DNA from 3 places in the Nocardioides korecus genome. Region 2 is predicted to be linked to each of the others. Evidence: riboswitches for the same ligand, from Rfam matches in the RefSeq annotation. Region 2 holds a riboswitch; each other region holds the start of a gene.

The links. A riboswitch is a leader RNA that binds a small molecule or an ion and turns the genes downstream of it on or off. The one in region 2 is predicted to bind cyclic di-AMP.
Region 1: it holds a riboswitch for cyclic di-AMP, as region 2 does, so the genes downstream of both, ACYVDA_RS17640 (C40 family peptidase) here and ACYVDA_RS01185 (C40 family peptidase) in region 2, are expected to answer to the same signal.
Region 3: it holds a riboswitch for cyclic di-AMP, as region 2 does, so the genes downstream of both, ACYVDA_RS04740 (transglycosylase family protein) here and ACYVDA_RS01185 (C40 family peptidase) in region 2, are expected to answer to the same signal.

Annotation. Positions count from the first base shown of each region.
Region 1 covers NZ_BAAGZO010000009.1:146,260-148,513, reverse strand. The annotation lists gene ACYVDA_RS17650 (DEDD exonuclease domain-containing protein) at 1-460, opposite strand, end outside; gene ACYVDA_RS17645 (hypothetical protein) at 612-818, shown strand; cyclic di-AMP (ydaO/yuaA leader) riboswitch at 936-1,113, shown strand; gene ACYVDA_RS17640 (C40 family peptidase) at 1,126-2,130, shown strand; gene ACYVDA_RS17635 (hypothetical protein) at 2,210-2,254, shown strand, end outside.
Region 2 covers NZ_BAAGZO010000001.1:258,179-260,432, forward strand. The annotation lists gene ACYVDA_RS01180 (pyridoxamine 5'-phosphate oxidase family protein) at 31-546, shown strand; cyclic di-AMP (ydaO/yuaA leader) riboswitch at 617-825, shown strand; gene ACYVDA_RS01185 (C40 family peptidase) at 829-1,308, shown strand; gene ACYVDA_RS01190 (hypothetical protein) at 1,435-1,848, shown strand; gene ACYVDA_RS01195 (Rv0909 family putative TA system antitoxin) at 1,858-2,154, opposite strand; gene ACYVDA_RS01200 (M1 family metallopeptidase) at 2,212-2,254, opposite strand, start outside.
Region 3 covers NZ_BAAGZO010000002.1:304,708-306,961, reverse strand. The annotation lists gene ACYVDA_RS04745 (MMPL family transporter) at 1-1,060, shown strand, start outside; cyclic di-AMP (ydaO/yuaA leader) riboswitch at 1,141-1,325, shown strand; gene ACYVDA_RS04740 (transglycosylase family protein) at 1,327-1,668, shown strand; gene ACYVDA_RS04735 (hypothetical protein) at 1,690-2,254, opposite strand, start outside.

The DNA.
Region 1 (2,254 bases), on a different contig from region 2:
TCAGCTTGCAGTTGGGCGCGTCGTCGCGGGTCACGACGCGGCGGGCCAGCCGGGCGGTGTCGACCACCTCGAAGGCCGGCCAGTCGCGGCCCTGCTCGGCGGTGAAGTGCTTGAGGAACCCGATGTCGAAGGGGGCGTTGTGGGCGACCAGGACGCACCCGCGTGCGAACTCCAGGAACGCGGGCAGGGCCACGTCGATCGACGGGGCGGTGGCGACCATGGAGTTGGTGATCCCGGTGAGCACCGCGATGAAGGCGGGGATCTGGGCACGGGGGTTCACCAGGGTCTGGAACTCGCCCAGGACCTCGCCCCCGCGGACCTTCACGGCGCCGATCTCGGTGATGCCGGCACCGCCCTGGACCGAGGCGCCGGTGGTCTCGAGGTCGACCACGCAGAAGGTGACGTCGCGCAGGGCGCGCCCCAGCTCGTCGAAGCTCATCTGTGCCGACCACCTGCTCATGGGACGACCGTAGGCACCCCCACCGACACGACCGTGGAGACGCGGCCGAGAGGTCTTGTCGGTGGTCGCTGCTGGAGTCGTGGCACTGCTCGACCCGCACCCCCGACGGCCTTCCCCTGCTCCTGCCGTCACCCACCGCAAGGAGATCCCCATGAGCGTCCGCATCGACTGCGACACCTGCCTCGTCCGAGGCCTGTCGTGCCACGACTGCGTGGTCACCGTCCTGCTCGGCCCCCCTCCCGAGCTCGGCTTCGACGCCGAGGAGCAGCAGGCGCTCTCGGTGCTCGCGGACTCCGGGCTGGTGCCTCCGCTGCGCATGGTGACCCCGGTCGCGGGACCCGCCGTGGAGTCGGCGTGAGGGCCTCGGGTGTGGCGAAACGCACACGCATGGAGCGGGACGAGGTTTGGCGTCGGGGCGACCCACGCCTAGTGTGAGGCGCTATTGGCCTCCGGACCAGGGCACCACAAGGTGCACTCGGAGGCCGCGCCGAGTCTGACCGGTCGCCCTCGGATGCGACCGTTCGGAGCCGGGGACCCAACGTTCCTGGGGTGAATCCGGACCTCGCTCGCCACCACAGTGGCGGCAGGACCGGTAGGGCTTTCTTTGGGCCCGAACCCGTCAGCTCACCTGGTAGGCGTCCAGACAAAGAGGAGCCCGACCTCTCTTGAGCGCCGGTCACAGCCACCCGTTTGCCCGCACGACTGCAGGACTCGCCGTCACCCTCACCATCGGTGGACTCTCCATCGCCTCGGTGAGCCCGGCCTCCGCAGCTCCCGACACCAGCTCCATCGGCGCCGCCAAGTCGCGCGCCGCCACCCTGTCCCACCAGGCCGACCTCGCCCGAGGTCGTCACCAGGCGGTCGAGACCTCGCTGACCCAGGCCCGCAAGCGCCTCAAGGGCATCGACACCTCGATCGCGCGCAGCAAGCGCGTGGTGACGCGCCTGCAGTCCGAGATCGCGTCGATGGCCGTGGACGGCTACCAGTCCGCCGGCGGCACCTCCGACCCGGCGACGCCCCCGGTCCTCAAGACCCCGGGCTCCACGACCCTGCTGACCGGCGTCGCGGCCGTCAGCGAGGACACCGGTGGCCGCACCGAGCGGATCGCCAGCACCACCGAGTCGATCGCCGAGCTCGCCACCCGCGAGGCGGGCGCGACCGTGCAGGTCACGCGGCTGGCGGCGCGTGAGGCCACGCTCCAGCGCCAGGCCACGTCGGCCAGCGCCGGCGCGAGTGCCGCGCAGGCTCGGGTGAGCACCCTCGAGCAGCAGGCGGCCGAGGCCGCTCGCAAGAAGGCCGAGGAGGCCCAGCAGAAGGCCGTCGTGGCCCACGGGCCCGCCGTGGCCTACGCCCTGGCGCAGGTCGGCAAGGCCTACGTCTGGGGTGCCTCGGGCCCGAGCGCCTTCGACTGCTCCGGCCTCACGATGGCCGCCTGGTCGCAGGCCGGCGTCTCGCTGCCGCACAACGCCGCGGCGCAGTACAACACCGGCCGGCACATCTCGGAGAGCGAGCTGCAGCCCGGCGACCTGGTGTTCTACTACAGCGGGATCAGCCACGTCGGGATGTACATCGGCAACGGCAAGATCGTGAACGCGCTCAACCCGGGCACCGGTGTGAAGATCTCCGGTCTCCACGACATGCCGTACGTCGGTGCGGTCCGTCCCGGCTGAGTCACCTCGAGGCGCCCGTCCCACCGGGGCGGGCGCCTCGGCACGCCCACCGGGTGGGCTCCTGCGCCGACGGGCCCTCGTGCCCCTCTCGGCGCTCCTCGCCGTGCTGTGCCTGCTCCCGGCC
Region 2 (2,254 bases):
GGCACCGAACCGACAGTCAGGGGCACCACCATGAGCACCGCACCGCAGGACCGCACCGCCGACCAGTCCGAGGTGGCCGACCAGTCCAAGGTGGTGGAGCTGATGCGCGAGGACCGCTTCTGCATGCTCACCTCGGTCGGCTCCGACGGACGCCTGCACTCCCACCCGATGACGCCCCAGCAGGTCACCGACGAGGGCGACGTCTGGTTCTTCATCGACGCGACCAGCGGTCAGGCCGCCAACATCGAGGCCGAGAAGCGGGTCAACCTCGCCTTCTCCGACGGCTCCACCTGGGTCTCGGTCGCCGGCCACGGGCGGATCCGCGACGACCGGGCCAAGATCGACGAGCTGTGGAACCCGATGGTCGCCGCGTGGTTCCCCGACGGCAAGGACAGCCCGGACGTGCGGCTCCTGGAGGTCGAGTCGGACTCGGCGGAGTACTGGGACACCCCCGGTGGCCGGGTCGCCTCGGCGCTGGCCTTCGTGAAGTCCCGGATCACCGGTGACCGCCCCGACGTCGGCGAGAGCGGCACCGTCGAGCTCTGAGGCATTGCGGAACTGCGGAGTCCCGGTGACCTGAGCCACAGGGCTGGTGTACCTTTCCGGGGTCGATCACACCCCGGGAACGCCGAGTCCTGCCCGTCCCGGGGTGCCACCTGACTCCAGAGGGCAGGAGTGGGGGACCCACAGGTTCAACGTGCACCGCGTCCGGAGAGATCCGGGCGCAGCGCACTCGGGGTGAAGTCACCGCCAGGTGACGGAGCATTTCAGGGAACTTTCCAGCTCCAACCCGACAGCTGACCTCACAGGCGTGGAAAAGGACCCCCCATGCCCGTCAGCCTGCCCGTACGCCGTTTTCTGCTCAACCCGCTCCTCACGCTGATGCTCGTCATCGCCGCCGTGGCCCTGAGCCCGGCCCCCCAGGCCTCCGCCGCCACTACCTCCCGCGTGGCCCGCGCCACCGACATCGCGCTGCACCAGGTCGGTGACCCCTACCGCTACGGCGCCGCCGGGCCCGGCTCGTTCGACTGCTCCGGCCTGCTCTACTACTCCTTCCGCCGCGCGGGCATCAGCATGCCCCGCACCGCGTCGGCCCAGGCGGCCCGCGCCCGTCACATCCCGCGCAGCCACCTGCGTCGGGGCGACCTGATGTTCTTCACCAGCGGCGGCCGCGTCTACCACGCCGCGATCTTCCTGCGCTGGATCCACGGTCGCGCCCAGCTGCTGCACTCCCCCCGCACCGGCGAGCGCGTCAGCCGCACGATGGTGTGGACCAACAGCTGGTTCGGCGCGACCCTGCGCGGCTGACCGGCACCTGCTCCTCCCGCACCCGATCCACCGGCCGCCGCCGACTCACCGGCGGCCGCGCAACCGCCGCCCCGACACGGGTCCACGTGACCGTGCGGGGCGGCGGTCGCGTCCTACGCTGCGTCCATGACCATCCAGGACCGCCAGGAGCGCGACGAGCGTCAGGACTCCGCCCGGCTGATGGACGATCTCTTCGAGGCCTCGCCCGCCCCCGCCGTGCGGACCTCGGCCACCGCGGTCGCGGGCTTCGACCTCGGGCTCGTCGCCCTGGTCGCGACGCCGTTCGCACCGCTCGTCGGACTGGCCTGCCTGGCCGCGGTCCTCGCCGTGGTCGTCTCGATCACCGGTCTGGCGCGCGCCAGCCGACGTGACGTCTCGGGCGCGCAGCTGGCCGCCCTCGGCCTCGTCCTGGCGCTGGTCGTCGCGCTGCTGGTCGGCCTGCGCTACGCCGGCATCGACACCACCGTCGGCCCGGGCGTGGGCCAGACCGTCCGCGACGTCGTGCACGCCCTGGCCACGCTGGTGCCCGCGCCCCGCTAGACCTCCCGGCTACTCGGGCGGGGGACCCTCGGTCCGGCGCTCCGCGAGCCGACCCAGCCCGGCGTCCAGGCTGTCGCGCACCTGGGTGATCCGGTCGGAGAACCGACCGTCGGTGCGGTCCTCGATCGACCCGGTGAGCCGGTCCAGCACGCGGTCCACGTCGTCGCGGTGGTCGTGGGCGAGGTCGCCGGCCGTCTCCACGGCGCGCCGCAGGAGCTGCTCGCCGTTCTCCACGGCGTCGTTGAGGCGGCGGTCGAGGTCGAGCTCGTCGATCTTCTGCTTCAGGGTCTCGCTGATGCTGCTCATGGCTCGTCTCCTGTGGGGGCCGGGACCCTCCAGGATGCCACGGGCCCCGTCAGCGGGTCAGTAGCCGCTGGGCCGCGACGGGGTGGTCAGCCAGTCCCGG
Region 3 (2,254 bases), on a different contig from region 2:
CACCACCCAGCGGCAGGCCTCCGACCTGATCTCCAGCGCCTTCGGCCCCGGCCGCGAGGCTCCCCTGCTGGTCGTCGTCGACGCCCGCGAGGCCGGCTCGCGCGCCGAGCGCTCGAAGGCCATCGGCCAGGTCGTCTCCTGGGCCGCGCGGGAGAAGGGCGTGACCAACGCGCAGGTCATCGCCATGAACCAGGCCGGCACGGGCGCCCAGGTGCTGGTCACTCCGCGCACCGGACCCGACGCCCAGGCCACCACCGACCTGCTCTCGACGCTGCGGTCGGGGCAGTCGGGCATCGAGGCCCGCTCCGGCACGAGCGTCGGCGTCACCGGCGTGGTCGCGATCCAGACCGACGTCTCCGACCGGCTGACCAACGCGCTCCCGGCGTACCTGCTGATCATCGTGGGCCTGGCGTTCCTGCTGCTGATGCTGGTGTTCCGCTCGGTCCTGGTCCCGCTGACCGCGACGCTGGGCTTCCTGCTCTCGGTCCTGGCCACGCTCGGGGCCACGGTCCTGATCTTCCAGGAGGGCCACCTCGGCCTGGTCGAGGGTCAGCCGCTGGTGAGCTTCATGCCGATCATCGTGATGGGCATCGTGTTCGGCCTGGCGATGGACTACCAGGTGTTCCTGGTGACCCGGATGCGCGAGGCGTTCGTGCACGGGATGTCGGCGCGCGAGGCCGTGGTCGACGGGTTCCGCAACAGCGCCCGCGTCGTCGTGGCGGCCGCGACCATCATGATCTCGGTCTTCGCCGCCTTCATCCTCCAGCCCGACCCGCTGATCCAGTCGATCGGCTTCGCACTGGCCGCGGCGGTCTTCTTCGACGCCTTCGTGGTGCGGATGGCCCTGATCCCGGCGGTGATGTACCTCCTGGGCGACAAGGCCTGGTGGCTCCCCCGCTGGCTGGACCGGGTGCTGCCCTCGGTCGACGTCGAGGGCGAGCGCCTGCAGACGGAGTACGTCGGCACCCACCTCGCCGACCCCACCGAGGAGTCCGACGAGCCCGACGAGCCCGACGACGAGCCCACCGGCGAGCGCGAGCCCGACCTCACGCACGCCTAGGTCCACATGGCACGCGTGTGCCATTGCCGCCCGGCGCGTGGCCCGTCTAGGGTCTGGGGCGTCCCGGAGCACCGGGGCGCCCCCCGTCGTCGCCCAATCCTGTCCGGAGCGAGGGGCCCACGGATCACACGCGGACAGGAGCGGGGAACCCACGTTCCACCGGACCAGCGCCCACCGCGCCGGTCCTGGGGTGAGGCCACACACGTGGCCGGGCAACTCCAGCCCGAACCCGACAGCTAACCCCGCAGGCGCCCGGAGGAACACTCATGCGCCTGCGCACCCTCGCGTCCGCTCTCGCGGTCGCCCTGGTCACCACCGTCCTGGTCACCCTCTCCTTCGCCGGCTCCGCCGACGCGGCCACCATGCGCACCTGGCAGCGCCTGGCCAACTGCGAGTCCGGCGGCCGGTGGCACATCAACACCCACAACGGCTACTACGGCGGCCTCCAGATCTCCAGCGGCACCTGGCGCGCCTACGGCGGCAAGCGGTACGCCCGCGACGCCCACGCCGCCTCCCGCTACCAGCAGGTGAAGATCGCCACCCGGATCAGGAACAACCAGGGCTGGGGCGCCTGGCCCTCCTGCTCGCGCCGCATCGGCGTCCGCTGACCCCTCGGTCCAGCAGACCGCTCAGCCCCGGGCCGCGCCGTACCCCAGCACCGCGGCGAGGCCCAGCGCGCTCCGCGGGGCGTACGCCGTGCGCCACAGACCCCCGTGGGCCGCGGCGTACGCCTCGTCCTGCCAGGGGTGCTCGTGGCGCGGGCCGCCGCCGGTGTGCAGGTCGTGCACGAGCAGCGCGGCCATCAGCACGTTGGAGGTGGACGGGTCGAAGACCTCGACGCCGAACCGGTGCGCCCCGGCGTACGCCGCGGCCAGCGCGCGGTTCTTGACCACCGAGCGGGTCCGCGTCGGCGGGGCGACGTTCATCGACACCGTCGACCCCTCGGCGCGGGCCACGGTCGCGCGCCAGCGGTGCACCCGCTTGGCCAGGGCGTAGTTCGGGCCCTGCTGGGCGACCAGGGAGTCGTTGACGCCGGGGTCGCTGCCGGCGACGTACTGGCGACGCAGGAGACGGCCCCCGGTCAGCGTGCGCAGCGGGCGCCCGACGACCTTGGACCGCGCCCCCCGACCCTCGTACGCCGCCGTGGACGCGGCGACGGCCTCCCCCGGCACGGCGAACACGTCGGTCGGCGTG